4 regions of the Paenibacillus antri genome follow, and region 1 is predicted to be linked to each of the others. Evidence: riboswitches for the same ligand, from Rfam matches in the RefSeq annotation. Region 1 holds a riboswitch; each other region holds the start of a gene.
What was found. A riboswitch is a leader RNA that binds a small molecule or an ion and turns the genes downstream of it on or off. The one in region 1 is predicted to bind cyclic di-GMP.
Positions count from the first base shown of each region.

Region 2: linked by a shared signal. The riboswitch ahead of FE782_RS12290 (hypothetical protein) and the one ahead of FE782_RS30325 (S-layer homology domain-containing protein) in region 1 are both predicted to bind cyclic di-GMP.
Region 3: linked by a shared signal. The riboswitch ahead of FE782_RS10500 (hypothetical protein) and the one ahead of FE782_RS30325 (S-layer homology domain-containing protein) in region 1 are both predicted to bind cyclic di-GMP.
Region 4: linked by a shared signal. The riboswitch ahead of FE782_RS12145 (EAL domain-containing protein) and the one ahead of FE782_RS30325 (S-layer homology domain-containing protein) in region 1 are both predicted to bind cyclic di-GMP.

Region 1 covers NZ_VCIW01000034.1:37,881-41,860, forward strand. The annotation lists gene FE782_RS30325 (S-layer homology domain-containing protein) at 1-1,879, opposite strand, end outside; cyclic di-GMP riboswitch class I at 1,989-2,082, opposite strand; gene clpC (ATP-dependent protease ATP-binding subunit ClpC) at 2,224-3,980, opposite strand, start outside.
Region 2 covers NZ_VCIW01000006.1:258,243-262,222, reverse strand. The annotation lists gene purB (adenylosuccinate lyase) at 1-98, opposite strand, end outside; gene purK (5-(carboxyamino)imidazole ribonucleotide synthase) at 353-1,519, opposite strand; gene purE (5-(carboxyamino)imidazole ribonucleotide mutase) at 1,539-2,003, opposite strand; cyclic di-GMP riboswitch class I at 2,349-2,439, shown strand; gene FE782_RS12290 (hypothetical protein) at 2,518-2,826, shown strand; gene FE782_RS12285 (DUF8508 domain-containing protein) at 2,856-3,980, opposite strand, start outside.
Region 3 covers NZ_VCIW01000005.1:204,419-208,398, forward strand. The annotation lists gene katG (catalase/peroxidase HPI) at 1-1,178, shown strand, start outside; cyclic di-GMP riboswitch class I at 1,346-1,433, shown strand; gene FE782_RS10500 (hypothetical protein) at 1,533-2,174, shown strand; gene FE782_RS10505 (RNA-binding domain-containing protein) at 2,402-3,980, shown strand, end outside.
Region 4 covers NZ_VCIW01000006.1:216,467-220,446, reverse strand. The annotation lists gene FE782_RS12145 (EAL domain-containing protein) at 1-2,138, opposite strand, end outside; cyclic di-GMP riboswitch class I at 2,228-2,311, opposite strand; gene tkt (transketolase) at 2,477-3,980, opposite strand, start outside.

The DNA.
Region 1 (3,980 bases):
GCCCCGTCGCTTGGTCCCACACCGCCTCGAATACGATCGTATCCCCATAGAACAGCTTCATCGCGTCGCCGTCCCGCAGCGGTACCGCCCCATCCGCCGGATGACGGTCCAAGGTTGCGACATATCCGTCGTTGATCGCGTAACCGACGGCTTCGGTTCCTCCGTAATAAACGGCCGCGTACACCGATCCGGACACGGTGATCGAGGACAGGAACACGCTAGGATGAGCTTCGCTCGAGCCCTCGCGCGTCGCCGTGTAGACGCCGCCGTCCAGCGGAACGCTCGCTTGGACCGCGAAGATGCCGTAAGTCGCTCCCGCCGCCGTATACACGGCCTCGTAGACGGAGTCCGATACGCTGTTCTTCAACGTCCATCGATGCTGGGTCGCGTCGCCCGGGATGTCGTATGCCGCAACCAGCTTGTCGCCCGTTACGAAGACGGCTTGCGCCGTAGGCGCCGGAGCCTCGGGCTCGCCCGACCCCGGTTCGCTCGGCACGGTCGGCACGGTCGGCACGGTCGGTACGTTCGGCACGGTCGGCACGGTCGGCGCCGTCGGCGACGACCCCTCCGGAGCGCTTACAGGATCGTCCGGCTCCGTACCAACGCCGCCGCTCGCCCCTTCTCCGCCGATGATAATCTCGGTCACCCCTTCGGACAGTTCGTATCGGACTACGGTCTGCTCGAAGCTGACGCCCTCGATGTGAACGGCCGCGAAGAGAATCTTGCCTTCCCCCGTTACCGCGATCGCCGCGTGCACGACGATCTCTTCGACCACGGAGCCTTCCGCAATGTCGATTTTGGCGGCGGAGACGACGGTAACCATACGGAAATCGCCGACGAGACGAACCGAGGCGGACGCTTCGGTCGTCATGACCTCGACCTCGAGGAAGCCCTGCGTCGCGTTGTTTTCCTCCAGCTTTACGCCCGTCTTTACGACAGTGCGATGGATGACGGTGCCGCCTTGCGCGACTAAGCGAACCTCGCCCGTCACTTTCTCGACGATCACGTCGTTCAAGGAGGAGTCGGAGATCACGATGCTGTTCTCCCCGCCCCCGGCGACGATCGTTCTCCCTTCCACCGTCACGCGGTCGAGATACACTTCGCCTTCCCCGATCCCGGGAGCCAAGTACAGATCGCCCTGAATCACCGTGTTTTTCAACGTGACGTCCGGACTGCGGACCGTTACGTTCCCGGCCACGACGGTTTGCTCCTCGTCCTTCCCGAAAGCAGCCGGTTTATGTAGGATCTTGCCCGCCGCCCTGTCCAGCAGCGCGACGGCTTCGGCCCGCGTGATCGGCGACGCCGGACGGAACGCACCGTCGGGATACCCTTGCAAATATCCTTCGGCCGCGATCGCGTCGACGTACCCGATGCTCCACGCCGGGATGTCGCCGCGGTCCGTAAACGCGGACGCAGTCCCGCCGCCTTCCGCCGCCGCTTCCAGCTTCAGCAGCGCAGCAACCATTTTCGCAGCCTCTTGTCTGCTGATTTCGCGATCCGGACGGAACGTGCCGTCTTCGTACCCGGACGCGTATCCGGCCCTCGCGGCCTTCGCGACGTCGTCGGCGAACCATGCGTCCGCTTCGACGTCCAAGAAGGCGGAATCCGAAGCGTGGGCATATCCGTATACGCGATTGACGAGCGCGACGAATTCCGCCCTCGAGATCGTCTCATCCGGACGGACGCTCCCATCGGCGTACCCTTTCACAAACCCGCTGTCGGCCCATTCCGCAAGCTGCTCCTTGGCCCAGCTTTGCTCCATGTCCGTAAATACGGGCGGTTCTTGCGCAACGTCCCCCGCGAGCGCGCTCGCCGGCGCAAGCGAAGCGAGCGACAGGCAGCCCGCCATCAACAGGGACAACAATTTTCTAATAGCCAACTCGGTCTCTCCCTCTCCTGTGTCGAAAATGTAGTCAAAAAAGCAGTCAAAAAAATAGACTCTCCCCGTTACCGGGAACAGTCTATTGTTGCGGATGATGACGATCTCCATCGGTAACCCGGCGATCGTAGCTTATCGGAAGGATAAGCGGTAGACCCGTAGCTTTGCGTCCATTGCTTTCGCAATGTTTGCCTTTAGTTATTTAGTTGCATGCCGAACGTTCCGCAATATTTCTTAAGCTCCATTTTACTGTTGAAGGATGTCGAACGCAATCGATTTTTGCTATATTTTGCAATAATAAAGAAGACCCGAGTCCCCCTTGGGGGCATCGGGTCTTCGCTTCGTTACTTCTGCGTCACTTCGCTGTGCACGGACAGCTCGCCGTCTTTCTCGTCGATGAGCACCGTGTCGCCCTTCTTGATCGTGCCGCGGAGCAGCTCCTCGGACAACCGATCCTCGATGTGCTTCTGGATCGCCCGGCGCAGCGGACGCGCGCCGTACGTCGGATCGAAGCCTTCCTTCGCGAGGAACGCCTTCGCCGAATCCGTCAGCGAGAAGTCGATGTCTTGCGACTTCAGGCGCTTGCGCAGCTCCTCGGACATGAGCGAGACGATCTCCGAGATATGCGATTGCTCGAGCGGATGGAACACGATCGACTCGTCGATCCGGTTCAGGAACTCCGGACGGAAGCTCTTCTTCAGCTCCGCGAGCACCTTCTCGCGCATCGCCTCGTACGCGTTCTTCGTCTGCTGCGCCGCGTCGCCCGTCGTGAAGCCGAGCGTCGCGTTCTTCTTGATCGTGTCCGCGCCGACGTTCGACGTCATGATGATGAGCGTGTTGCGGAAGTCGACCGATCGCCCCTTGGAGTCCGTCAAGCGGCCGTCCTCGAGCACTTGCAAGAGGATGTTGAACACTTCCGGGTGCGCCTTCTCGATTTCGTCGAGCAGCACGACGCTGTACGGCTTGCGGCGCACCTTCTCGGTCAGCTGGCCGCCTTCCTCGTAGCCGACGTATCCCGGAGGTGCCCCGACGAGGCGGGACGTGGAGTGCTTCTCCATGTACTCCGACATATCGATGCGGATGACCGCATTTTCGTCGCCGAACATCGCTTCGGCAAGCGCCCGCGCCAGCTCCGTCTTACCGACGCCCGTCGGTCCAAGGAAGATGAAGGAGCCCATCGGACGCTTCGGATCCTTCAATCCGGCGCGGGAGCGGCGTACCGCTCGAGAAATCGCCTTGACCGCTTCGTCTTGGCCGATGACGCGGTTATGCAAGATTTCTTCCATCTTAAGCAAGCGCTCGGTTTCTTCCTCCGCCAGCTTCACGACCGGGATCCCGGTCCAGCTTGCGACGACCTGGGCGATATCGTCCGGCGTCACCTCGGAGTCCGTGCGGCCTTGCTTTTCCTTCCACTCGTTCTTCGTTTCCTCGAGCTCGTCGCGCAGCTTCTGCTCCGTGTCGCGGAGCGAAGCGGCCTTCTCGAACTCTTGGCTTTGAACGGCGGCGTCCTTCTCCTTGCGGATATCTTCCAGACGGGACTCGAGCTGCTTCAGGTTCGGCGGTACCGTGTACGTGCGCAGGCGCACCTTCGAGCCCGCTTCGTCGATCAAGTCGATCGCCTTGTCCGGCAAGAACCGGTCGCTGATGTAGCGGTCGGACAGGCGCACCGCTTGCTCGAGCGCATCGTCCGTAATTTTCACCCGGTGATGCGCTTCGTAGCGATCGCGCAGGCCGCGAAGAATGAGGATCGCTTCGTCGACCGTCGGCTCGTCGACCGTGATCGGCTGGAAGCGGCGCTCGAGCGCGGCGTCCTTCTCGATATATTTCCGATACTCATCCAGCGTCGTCGCCCCGATGCACTGGAGCTCGCCGCGCGCGAGCGCCGGCTTCAGAATGTTCGACGCGTCGATCGCGCCTTCCGCGCCGCCCGCGCCGATCAAAGTGTGCAGCTCGTCGATGAACAGGATGATGTTGCCCGCTTGGCGGATCTCATCCATGATCTTCTTGAGGCGATCTTCGAATTCGCCGCGGTATTTCGTGCCCGCCACGACGGAGCCCATGTCGAGCGTCATGACGCGCTTGTCGCGCAGCGTCTCCGGAA
Region 2 (3,980 bases), on a different contig from region 1:
GCCTCGCACGCCGCGAGCTCCACCTCGAGCCATGCTTGGAACTTGTTTTGCTCCGTCCAGATCGCGGCCATCTCGGGCCGAGTGTAACGTTCGATCATCGTATGGTTCCTCCTCCGTCTATCTGCAATCGTACGGCCTTCTGCCGCTAGCCTGCAAAACTGCATTTATTTCCATCGCTAGCGACCTCCGCCCGTCATTTAACTGCGAAAGTGCATCTATTTTTGCGGTTGAAAGAGGGTTTCGCTCAATTAGATGTATTTTCGCAGTTATTCGGCCTTTTTCCGCCCATGTTCCCCGTAATACCTGCACATTTGCAGTTTCTTTCGGCGCGGCCCGCGAACCGGGCGTCCGGCTACGTCCAAATCCCGCACGTCTCGATCCAGCGCAGCGCTTTGTCCGGGTCGTCGGTCAGCAGGTTCACGTGCCCCATCTTGCGGCCCGGCTTCGATTCCGCCTTGCCGTAGAGATGAAGCTTCGCGTCCACGCCTTCCGGCAGCGTCCGCTCGCCGCCCGCTTCCATCCACCGCAGCAGCGGCGCGACGTGCTCGCCGAGCACGTTGACCATGACGACCGGCGTCAGCAGCTTCGGCTCCGGCAGCGGCAAGCCGCAGACGGCTCGCAGATGAAGCTCGAATTGCGACGCGGTGCAGGCGTCCATCGAGTAGTGGCCCGAGTTATGAGGCCGCGGCGCCAGCTCGTTGACGTACAGCGTACCGTCCGCCTTCAGGAACATCTCGACGGCGATGAGGCCGACGACGTTCAGCGAGGCGGCGATGTCCGCCGCCATCTTGCGCGCGCGGGCGTCGACGTCGGCCGGGATGAGCCCCGGCGCCGCCGTCGACGTGTGCAGCACGCCGTTCACATGCACGTTCCACGCCGGGGGGAACGTCCGCACCTCGCCGTCCGTCCCCCGCGCCGCGACGACCGACAGTTCGCGCTCGAAGTCGACGAACTGCTCGACGATCAGCTCGACGTTCCCGCCGCCGAGCGACGTGAACGCTTCGGCCGCTTGTTCGATGCGCCGAATGACGAACTGCCCCTTGCCGTCGTAGCCGCCGGTCGCCGTCTTCAGCACGCACGGCGCGCCGAACGCCTGCAGCGCCTCGCGCAGATCGGCGATCGCCTGGATCTCGCGATACGGCGCCACCGGCACGCCCGCGGCTTCGACCGCCCGCTTCTCGCGCAGCCGGTGCTGCGTCGTGCGCAGCAGCTCGCTGCCCTGCGGGACGTACGACTCGCGCTCGAGCACGGCCGCGACGCCGGCGTTCACATTTTCGAACTCGTACGTAATGACGTCCGCGATGCGCCCGAGCTCCCGCGCCGCGCCCTCGTCTCCGTAATGCGCCGTCACCTGCCGGTCGGACACTTGTCCGCACGGCGAATCCGGCGTCGGATCGAGCGTCGCGAACCGGTACCCCATCTCGCGTCCCTTCAGCGCCAACATGCGGCCGAGCTGGCCGCCGCCGAGCACGCCGATCGTCGCGCCCGGCAAAATTCGTCTCATGTTAGAAGTTTCCATGTCGATAGTATTCTCCAATTTACGGCAGGTTATCGCCGATCGATTCCACTTCCGCGCGGGTATTCTCCCGCCGCGCCGCAAGCCGCGCCGCGACCTCCGGGTCGTACGCGCCTACGATCTGCGCCGCGAGCAGCCCCGCGTTCGTCGCTCCCGCCGCGCCGATCGCGACCGTCGCCACCGGCACGCCTGCCGGCATCTGCACGATCGACAGCAGCGAGTCGAGCCCGCTCAGCGCCTTGGATTGCACCGGCACGCCGATGACCGGCAGCTCCGTCTTCGCCGCGATCATGCCCGGCAGATGCGCCGCGCCGCCCGCTCCCGCGATAATGACCTTGAGCCCCCGCTCGCGGGCTTGCTCCGCATACGTAAACATCAGATCCGGCGTGCGGTGGGCGGAGACGACGCGCTTCTCGTACGGGACGCCGAGCGCCTCCAGCATATCGCACGCGAGCTTCATCGTTTCCCAGTCGGATTTGCTGCCCATGACGACGCCGACGATCGGTGTTGACACGATTTAAGCACTCCTTCGCTTCGTATAATATAGGTACGCATGCCGCGCTTACAAAACAAAAGTCCGGGCGCCATCGTGCAGCCCCAGGACATATGTCGCCGTTCCGGTAAATTCTTCGTTTCGTCTTTAGTGTACCAATGCTTACATGGCAATGTCAACGTAAAAAGCGAACATTCCCCGACCGTCATGAGATATAGTTCGTATTTTTAAGGTTTTGCAAATCGCAAAAATAGTAGTGACCGAAGGTTCCAACTTATGGTATTGTAATGGTAATTTAGTAGGAGACACCGAACGTGCATCCGCAAGCGAGCGCATAGGACAGGGTCACGGCAAACTTTTCCGAAAGGGAAGGACGCAAAGCTATGGGTCTACCGCTTCCGCCGGAAGCTACGATCGCCAAGCCGCCCTAGAGACGGACGACATACAGGCGGGTCTAGTTTGAAGGAAGCATTGCGTTTTTCCCTCGCGGGCGCGAGGGGGTAAGGCGTTGTACAAGCTAGAAGACTCCGATTCATTGCAACCGCTTCGCTCGTCCGGCAGCGATCCCGAGCTGCTGCTTACGGACGACGAAGACTCGCTGCGGCTTATGGTGCTGCGCATCACCGCCGCTCTCGTCGGATCGTGCAAGCATTGTCTTATGATTTCCACCGATATCGCCGACGACGCCCCGATCTATTGCGGGAAATCGAACGATCTGTGCTATATGCGGAAGATCAACGTGGAAAGCTGCCTGGACTGCGGAGAATACAAGAACCGCGCTCCTTCCTTAGAACCGAATACGCCCTCTGGACGCTAAGTCCGGAGGGCGTATTTTCGTGTTCGCGGTTATTTCTTCGTGCCTTTGCCGTTGCCGTAGCCTTGCCCAGCGCCGTTGCCGACGCCTCTCGCGAACAGATCCAACTGGACGAGCAGCGGATCGTGGTCGCTGACGCGGCCGTCCCGTTCGCTGAAATCCGCGTTGATGTGGACGATGTCCAGCGTCGTCGCGGGCGCGAGCCGTTCGGTCACGAGCACGTGATCAAGCGTCTGCGAGTTTCCTTGGTACACGTAGGAGTAGCGTTCCGGGAGCGGAAGCAGGTCCACCAGGTTGACGAGCTCGTCGCCCTTCAGTATTTCAAGCGTCTTGGAAAATTGGAAGTCGTTGAAGTCCCCCAGCAGCACGACGTTCGCCTTATGGTCCTCCTTCAGCACGCCGGCGACGAAGTCGTTCACGACGTTCGCGATTGTTTGGCGCTGCGTTTCGCTGGCAAGGATCGGCGGCAGCGGCTGGATCGCGCCGAACGGCGCCTCGTCTCCGCCCTTCGAGTTGAAGTGGTTGTTGACGACGATCACGCGCTCGCCCTTGAACTCGAATTCGGCGGCGAGCGGCTTGCGGGAGCTGTCGAACGCGTCGTTCGTCGGCGCGATTCGTCCCGGGTTATGCGACAACCCGTTCTTCTTGTCATAGGCGACCGCGGTCGTCGCATCGCCGCGAGGCTTCTCCGTCAGCGTCACCCGGTCCGGATTGTACAAATACCCGACGCGAATGTTGCCGCCGGTCGCTCCGCCGTCTCGGTTGTTCTCCGGCGCGATGTCCGTATATGCGTACGTCGGTCCGCCCGCCGCCGCGACCGACGCGATCAGCGCCTCGTAGCTCTTGCTCGCGTCGGTCGTGCCGTCGTCCGTCTGCCCGTTATTATCCTGCACTTCGATAAGACCGATAATATCGGGGGCGTTCAGATGTTCGACAATCGCCGACGCGATTTTGCGCTTCTTCTCCGCGCCCGCCGCGCTCGGGTTATCCCAGAAGTTTTCGATATTGAACCCGGCGATCGTCAGTTTGTCTTCATCGAAAACGATCGAGGTTCGCTCGCGCGTTGCCGCACCCTTTTCCGCCGCAGGCAGATTGCCTTCCGGAATGACCTTGAAGTTGCTGTAATCGTAGCCGAGCACGCCGACGATCGGCGCGAG
Region 3 (3,980 bases), on a different contig from region 1:
AGTTGACCAAGAGCCCGGCCGGCGCGCATCAGTGGACGGCGGTCAATCCGGTCGAGGAGCATCTCGCGCCCGACGCCGAGGATGCTTCCGTCCGCGTGCCGACGATCATGACGACCGCGGACATGGCGCTGCGCGCGGATCCGGCATACGAGAAGATCGCTCGGCGTTATCATGCGAATCCCGAGGAGTTCGCAGATGCGTTCGCTCGCGCCTGGTTCAAGCTTACGCATCGCGACATGGGGCCGCGCGCAAGATATCTTGGCCCTGAAGTCCCGGACGAAGTGTTCATCTGGCAAGATCCCATACCGGCTGCGGGGTATGAACTGACCGATGCCGAAGTCTCCGAGCTGAAAGCGAAGATCTTGGATTCGGGGCTTACCGTCAGCGAGCTCGTAACGACGGCGTGGGCTTCCGCAAGCACGTTCCGGGGCTCCGACATGCGAGGCGGCGCGAACGGCGCCCGCATCCGTCTGGCTCCGCAGAAGGATTGGGAAGTGAACCAGCCGGCCCAACTTTCCAAAGTCCTTAAGATCCTCGAAGCCATTCAACAGGATTTCGGCAAGAACGTCAGCATGGCCGATTTGATCGTCCTCGGGGGTACGGCCGCAGTAGAAAAAGCCGCGCGAGACGCAGGCTTCGATGTGACCGTTCCTTTCGCCGGCGGACGAGGCGATGCGACCCAAGAGCAAACGGACGCGGAAAGCTTCGCCGTGCTGGAGCCGATCGCCGACGGCTTCCGCAACTATCAGAGGAAGCAGTATAGCGTAAGTCCGGCGGAGCTCCTTGTAGACAAGGCGCAGCTGCTGAACCTGACCGCTCCGGAGATGACGGTGCTTGTCGGCGGCCTGCGCGTGCTCGGCACGAATTACGGCGGCACGCAGCACGGCGTATTCACGGACCGGGTGGGCACGCTCACGAACGACTTCTTCGTGAACGTGCTGGACATGGGAGTCCAATGGAAGCCTGCGGACGGAGGCGTATACGAAGGACGCGATCGCGCAACGGGCGAAGTCGTGCGTACGGCGACGACCGTCGACCTTGTGTTCGGTTCGAACTCCGTCTTGCGCGCCATCGCCGAGGTGTATGCTCAAGACGATAATCAAGAGAAGTTCGTGCGCGATTTCGTCGCCGCCTGGGTCAAAGTCATGAACGCGGATCGGTTCGACCTTAAAGCGTAAGTGTATAACAAAGAGCAGTATGGTTGCCTTCATACTGCTCTTTGCTTTTTTTGCCGGTAATCTATTCATTTCATTAATGTCTTGCCAACTCTTTCAAACGACTGGTATAATCCTCCATAGTTAAATTTACCCAATCCATTGGAATCATAGAAACCGAGTCTATCGAATCGAAACAAAGGCAAATCCTTACGAAAGTAGGAGGCGCAAAGCCACGGGTCTACAGCGGTTCGCCGCCATGACAGCCGGGTTGCTCCATTCTTCGGGCTCGGATTTTTTTTGGGTGAAAAAGGGAAGCGGCATATGAGTTATAGAGGTATCATCCTATTTTTAATCCTCTTAGGAGCAATCGGCGTCTTGGCATATTCGCCTCTGTATTCGTCGGACGATCCGTTGTTCAAGGCGTATGGGATCGCGTTCTACCTGGTTGGCGGTGCGATTGCCTTGTTCATCATCATGACGGTCGCCGAACGGAAGGCCGAGAAAGCGGGAGCGAAACTGCTCCTCGCCGCAGGAAGCTTGATCCTCTTAGTCGCGCCTCCCGTCGCCGATTGGGGACAAGCGCGATGGGAGGTGGCCGTTCGGGATCATCAGGAGGTAACGGCCGACATGCATTTCCGCGTTCATTACAATGCGCCGGACCAATTTATTCCGCCGATGCGTAATGTCCAGGTAGAGGTGAGGGACAGACATGTGCACCTGGCAATGGAATTCGATCCCGTCGCCGACGGCGGTCAAACGGGATCGGAGGAGGACTTTCAGGATAGATTACTGGCATGGCTCAGCCAGGAAATGTACAACTTAAGCGATTACGCGAAGCTATCGGTTTTGTCGGTTCGCGTAACCTACCTCGATCAAGTGTATGTGCTCGAGGATCTCCCTCTAAAGGACAGTACTGGGAAACCGTTGAGGGAATCGGACGAGTTCGCCTCCAATCCATCCATTCTGTTAAGCAAAATGAAAGTGCTCCCGCAAGCGGGAGGACCGGAGACACCGTGATCGGTGTCTCTTTTTGTGTATAAAATGTTTTCTTTCCTTTGAAATAGTAGGTTGACATAATCACTATTATGTAACCGTAGTATCACTTCTTTTGAAGGGCTATTTTTTCTATTAAGCCATTGTTATTAGTCATAATGAGGCAAAAAAAAGAAAAAGTAATACTTTGGAAGGAATATGTGGAATAATGTAGAAATTTGTATTACAAAAAATGTTTCGGAGGAAACGCAATGGATGAGAAAAAAATCATAAGATTATTAGCGGATTGGGAGCACGCTCTACTGGATTTTAAAGAAACCTTTTACAATCCAAGTGAGTCAAAGTCAAAAACAGATTTCGTCAAAGATGTTCTGTCTATGGCCAACTCAACTATGACTAAACCGGGTTATATTGTCTGCGGCGTAAAAGTGCTAATTGATGGTAGGAAAGAAGTTGTAGGTATCCATCAAAACACCTTAGTAGACGACAATAACTGGGTTGGAATCTTAAACCAGTTTGCGAGTCACCCGATTGAATTCCGTTTACATAAAATTCAGCTAACCGAATTAAATAAAACCATTGCTGTTATTGAAATATTCGAAGAACAGGTAAGGCCAATCTTCTGTATCAAGGCTGATGGTGAAAAACTCCAAAAAGGACTCATTTATTTTAGAAACGGATCAAATAATGATTTTGCTAACGACTTAGTTACTGTTGAAAAAATGATACTTGGTTCTGTAAGAAAAAAGCAAACCCAAGATTCTATATCGGACCCCACATATAACAGGTATTCCAAATTTCCACCCGCGCCTTATTATAACTTCGTTGGTAGAAGAGATGAGATCAATAAAGTAAAGGAAGAACTGCTTTTACACCATAAAAATTATTTACTCGCACTAAATGGGGATGGGGGGATTGGCAAAACGTCTATTGCTTATAAAATAGCGGAAGAGCTACTCACCGATGTTGACAATGGAAAGACTGATTTTGATGATGTTATATGGATTAGCGCAAAAGATCAAAGAATTTATTTCGATCAAAGACTACAGTTAAGTCGTGAATTTAATACCTTGGAGGATTTATATGAGAAAATTCTGCTTGTTTTTTACGATGGGCACTTTATTTCAAAACAGACATTAGCGCAAAAGGAATCTCTTGTTTCTCAGGCCTTGCAAGATACAAAATTTTTATTTGTCCTTGACAATCTGGAGGTCTTCTCACAGGCAGAAATCGAGGGAATTAAGACCTTTATTAGTAGAGCGCCTTCTAATCATAAATTTCTACTAACCTCAAGACATGACTTAAGGGTACAGGACGTAGTTACGATTCCTAGGTTGGACCCTGAAAATACAAAAAATTACATTGAAGACGTTATTCGGGCTTTTGACTTGTTAAATAGTAACGTCCCACAAGAATTAAACGATAGACAGGTTCAATTTGACGATTTAACAAGCGGAAATCCACTATACATAAAGTTTTTTATTTCTCAAATGAAGAACGGGCGTTCCTTAGATGATATTCTATCTAGAAGAAACCAGGAGTCGGAAAAAGCGTTAATGGCGTATTGCTTTGATACAACTCTTGCAAATTTAAAAGAAAATGAAAAGAAAATAATGTATTCATTAGCTGTTGACAATTCATCTGAGAAACAACAGATATCATTCAACGAGTTGAGATACTTAACATTATTACAATATCAAGAGCTTCATGAATTACTTGATAACTTAACCTCACTTTCTATGGTTGAACGTACTTATACTAACGGCAGACTTCTGTATAGCATAAATAATTTACTAGGAGCTTACCTGATTGACGAAAAAAGAATACCAG
Region 4 (3,980 bases), on a different contig from region 1:
CGGACCAAGAACGCTTCGAAGTCGGCCGCCTCGACGGGAGGGCAGAACAAGTATCCTTGGAACTCGTCGCAATGCAGCGCTCGCAGCTTGCTTAGCTGCCCCTCCGTCTCTACGCCTTCCGCGACGACGGTCATGCGCAGGCTCTGCGCCAACGAGACGATCGCCTGCACGAACGGCGTGCTGTCGGACGCGCTCTTGCACAAATCTTGCACGAACGACTTGTCGATCTTGATCGAATCGACGGGGAAGCGCCGCAAGTAGTTCAAGGACGAGTAGCCCGTTCCGAAGTCGTCGATGCTGACGGCGATGCCGGCCGACTTCAACTGCCGCAGCGTTCTCGTTACGCTCTCCTCGTTCCCCATGAGCGCCGTCTCCGTAATCTCGATCTCCAGCAGCTCGGGACGCAGCTCGTTCTGTTCGAGAATGCGCCGGATCCGCTCGCCCGCGTCCCGATGCAGGAACTGATGGGCCGAGAAGTTCACCGCGACGCGGATCGGCGCGATGCCGGCCCGCTGCCAATCCACGCTCTGCTTGCTGGCCGTCCGCAGCACCCACTCGCCGAGCTCGGCCATCTGTCCGCTCTCCTCGGCGAGCGGGATGAATTCCGAAGGCAGCACGGTGCCCCAATTCGGATGCTTCCATCGAAGCAGCGCCTCCGCGCTCGTCACCGCCCCGGTCTTGACGTCGATCCGCGGCTGGTAGACGAGCCTGAGCTCCTCGCGCTCGATCGCCTTGCGCAATTCGTTCTGCAGCATGAAGTTTCGATAAGAGCTTAAGTTCATGCCGGTATGAAACACCTTGTACCGGTTCTTCCCTTGCTCCTTCGCGCGATAGAGCGCCGCGTCCGCGTTCTTCATCAGCTGCTGCGCGTCGTCGCCGTCGTACGGGAAGACGCTGATGCCGATGCTGGTCGTCACGAACAATTCGTACTGGTCGAGGTGGATCGGCTTCTGGAACGCTTCGAGAATTCGTTCGGCGCATTCGAGCGCGGTCTCCCGGTTCGTGTCCGGCAGCAGTACGCTGAATTCGTCGCCGCCGATTCGGGCCGCGAAGTCGCCCGCGCGCATGCAGCCCGCCAGCCGGTCGGCGACCTCCTTCAGCAGCTTGTCGCCGATCGCGTGTCCTAAGGAATCGTTTACATATTTAAACCGATCCATGTCCAAATACATCATCGACAAGTTCCCGGCGCTCCGCTTGGCCGCGTGCAGCGCTTCGGCTAACCGCTCGTTGAACCTTCTGCGATTCGGCAGCTGCGTCAGCCCGTCGTGATACGCCATATGCGCGATCGTCTCTTGGTCGCGCTTCTTCTTCGTAACGTCTCGAATCGTACATGCGACGATGCAGCGGTCCGACACGTACCGGCTGCCGAATTGAACCTCCGCAGGGAAGGCGCTTCCTTCCTTCCGCGTCGCGACCATCTCCGCGTGCGGTTCGATCGAAGGCGCGAGATCCATCCGGGCGACGGCTTCGAGCGCGGACGCGACGATCTTCCGCGAGGACTCGTCCGGAAACAACGAGAAGACGGTGTCGCCGACCATCTCCGTTTCGCTATAACCGAACATCGTTTCGACCGCAGGATTCGCCCGCAGGATCATCCCGCGTCCGTCCATGACGAGCATCGAATCGATCGACGTGCCGCTGATGACGTTCGCCAGCGCTTCGGAGACGCGCAGCTCCGCGTTCGCTCGCTCGACCTCCTTCGACTTCTCGGCGAGCGCCTCGCTCTGGCGAAGCAACTTCTGATTCAGCTTATATAAATCTACGAATCCCTCGACCTTCGCCTTCAGCACGATCGGATCGAACGGCTTCAAAATATAGTCGATCGCGCCGACGGAATAGCCGGTGAAAATATGGTTCGAATCCATGTAATTGGCCGTAATGAAAATGATCGGGATGTTCTTCGTCTTCTCCCGCGCCTTAATGATCTTCGCGGTGGCGAAGCCGTCGATGCCCGGCATCTGCACGTCGAGCAAGATGACGGCGAAGTCGTATTTCAAGAGGCACTTCAGCGCTTCCTCGCCGGAGGACGCCTTGATGAGCCGATAGTCGTCCCGTTCGATGATCGCTTCCAGCGCGAGCAAATTTTCGGGGCGGTCGTCCACCATCAAAATATTTATCACGGATTCATCGGTGTTCATTACGAGGCTTCCCCTTTCGAATGCATTCAGGACAACGAATGAGACAAAAAAATCCGGCCGAATAAAAGGGCCGGATGACTCTTTCCACGTTCGGCAGCTGGCTGGCATAGTGTAACACGTTAGCCCCTATAGCTTTGCGCCCCCAATTTTCAATGGGTTTGCCTAATTTTCCTGAGGATGTATATTCTACTAGGTCTTTCAAATCATTCTCTCAAAATCATTATAACGCTATTTCATGGATGATGATATACTTTTTCGACGAAAAAGCGCCGCCCGCCCTCTTGCGAGGGGGAGCGGCGCGAATCGCGCTTATGCGCTTATAAAGCGGTAAGTCGAATCTACTTCAGCAGCGCCTTCACCTTGGCGACGACGTTCGGCACCGTGAAGCCGTACTCTTCGATCACCTTCGGTCCCGGCGCCGATGCGCCGTACGTCGAGATGCCGAGGATGTCTCCTTCGTCGCCGGCGTACTTATGCCAGCCGAACGGCGAAGCCATCTCGATGACGAGGCGCGCCTTCACGTCCGGCAGAATGACGGATTGGCGGTACGCCTTGTCTTGCGCTTCGAAGCGGTCCATGCTCGGCATCGAGACGACGCGAACGTGGATGCCCTCTAGCGCGAGCGCCTTCTGCGCGTCCACGGCGAGCTGCACTTCGGAGCCCGTCGCGATAATTTGCGCCGCCGGCTTCGCGCCCGCCGGCGCGTCCGCGATGACGTATGCGCCGCGAGCGATGCCGTCGCGCGCGTTCTCCGCCGTGCCCGCGAGCACCGGCAGGTTTTGGCGGGTCAAGATGAGCGCGACCGGACGGTCTTTGCTCGACAACGCGTAGCGCCACGCTTCCGCGGTTTCGTTCGCGTCGGCCGGGCGGATGACCGTGACGTCGATCATCGAGCGGATCGCCGCGAGCTGCTCGATCGGCTCGTGCGTCGGGCCGTCTTCGCCGACCGCGATCGAGTCGTGCGTGAACACGTACACGACCGGCAGCTTCTGGATCGCCGCGAGACGAATCGCCGGACGGAGGTAGTCGGAGAACACGAAGAACGTCCCGCCGAACGCCTTCACGCCGCCGTGCAGCGCCATGCCGTTCATCGCCGCGCCCATCGCGAACTCGCGCACGCCGAAGTAGACGTTCCGCTCGGCGTAGCTGCCCGGTTGGAACTTGCCCGTGTCGTTCAGGTGCGTGTTCGTCGACGATTCGAGGTCCGCGGAGCCGCCGAAGAACGTCGGCAGGTTCGGCGAGATCGCGTTGATGACCTTGCCGGACGCCGCGCGAGTCGCCATCGGCTTCTCGCTAGTGTCGAACGTCGGAATCGCCGCGTCCCAGCCCGCCGGGTTTTCGCCCGCGAACGCCGTCTCGAATTGCGCGGCCAGCGCCGGATGCGCGTCGCGGTACTTCGCGAACAGCTCCTTCCATGCCGCGGCCGCCGCATCGCCCTTCGCCTTCAGCTCGGCGAAGTTCGCCGCGACCGCTTCCGGCACGTGGAACTCCTCGTGCGGCCACTCGTAGAACGCCTTCGTCAGCTTCGCCTCGTCGCCGCCGAGCGGCGAGCCGTGCGGGCCAGCGTGGCCGCCCTTGCCTTGCTTGTTCGGAGAGCCGTAGCCGATGACCGTCTTCACTTCGATCAGCGTCGGGGCGTCGCTGTTCTTCGCCGCCGCGATCGCCTTGTTGATCTCGGCGAGATCGTTGCCGTCGTTCACGCGGATGACGTTCCAGCCGTAGCCCTTGAACCGCGTCTCCACGTTCTCGGAGAACGCGAGGTTCAGATCGCCGTCGAGCGAGATGTCGTTGGAATCGTACAGGACGACCAGCTTGTTCAGCTTCAGATGAGCCGCGAGCGAC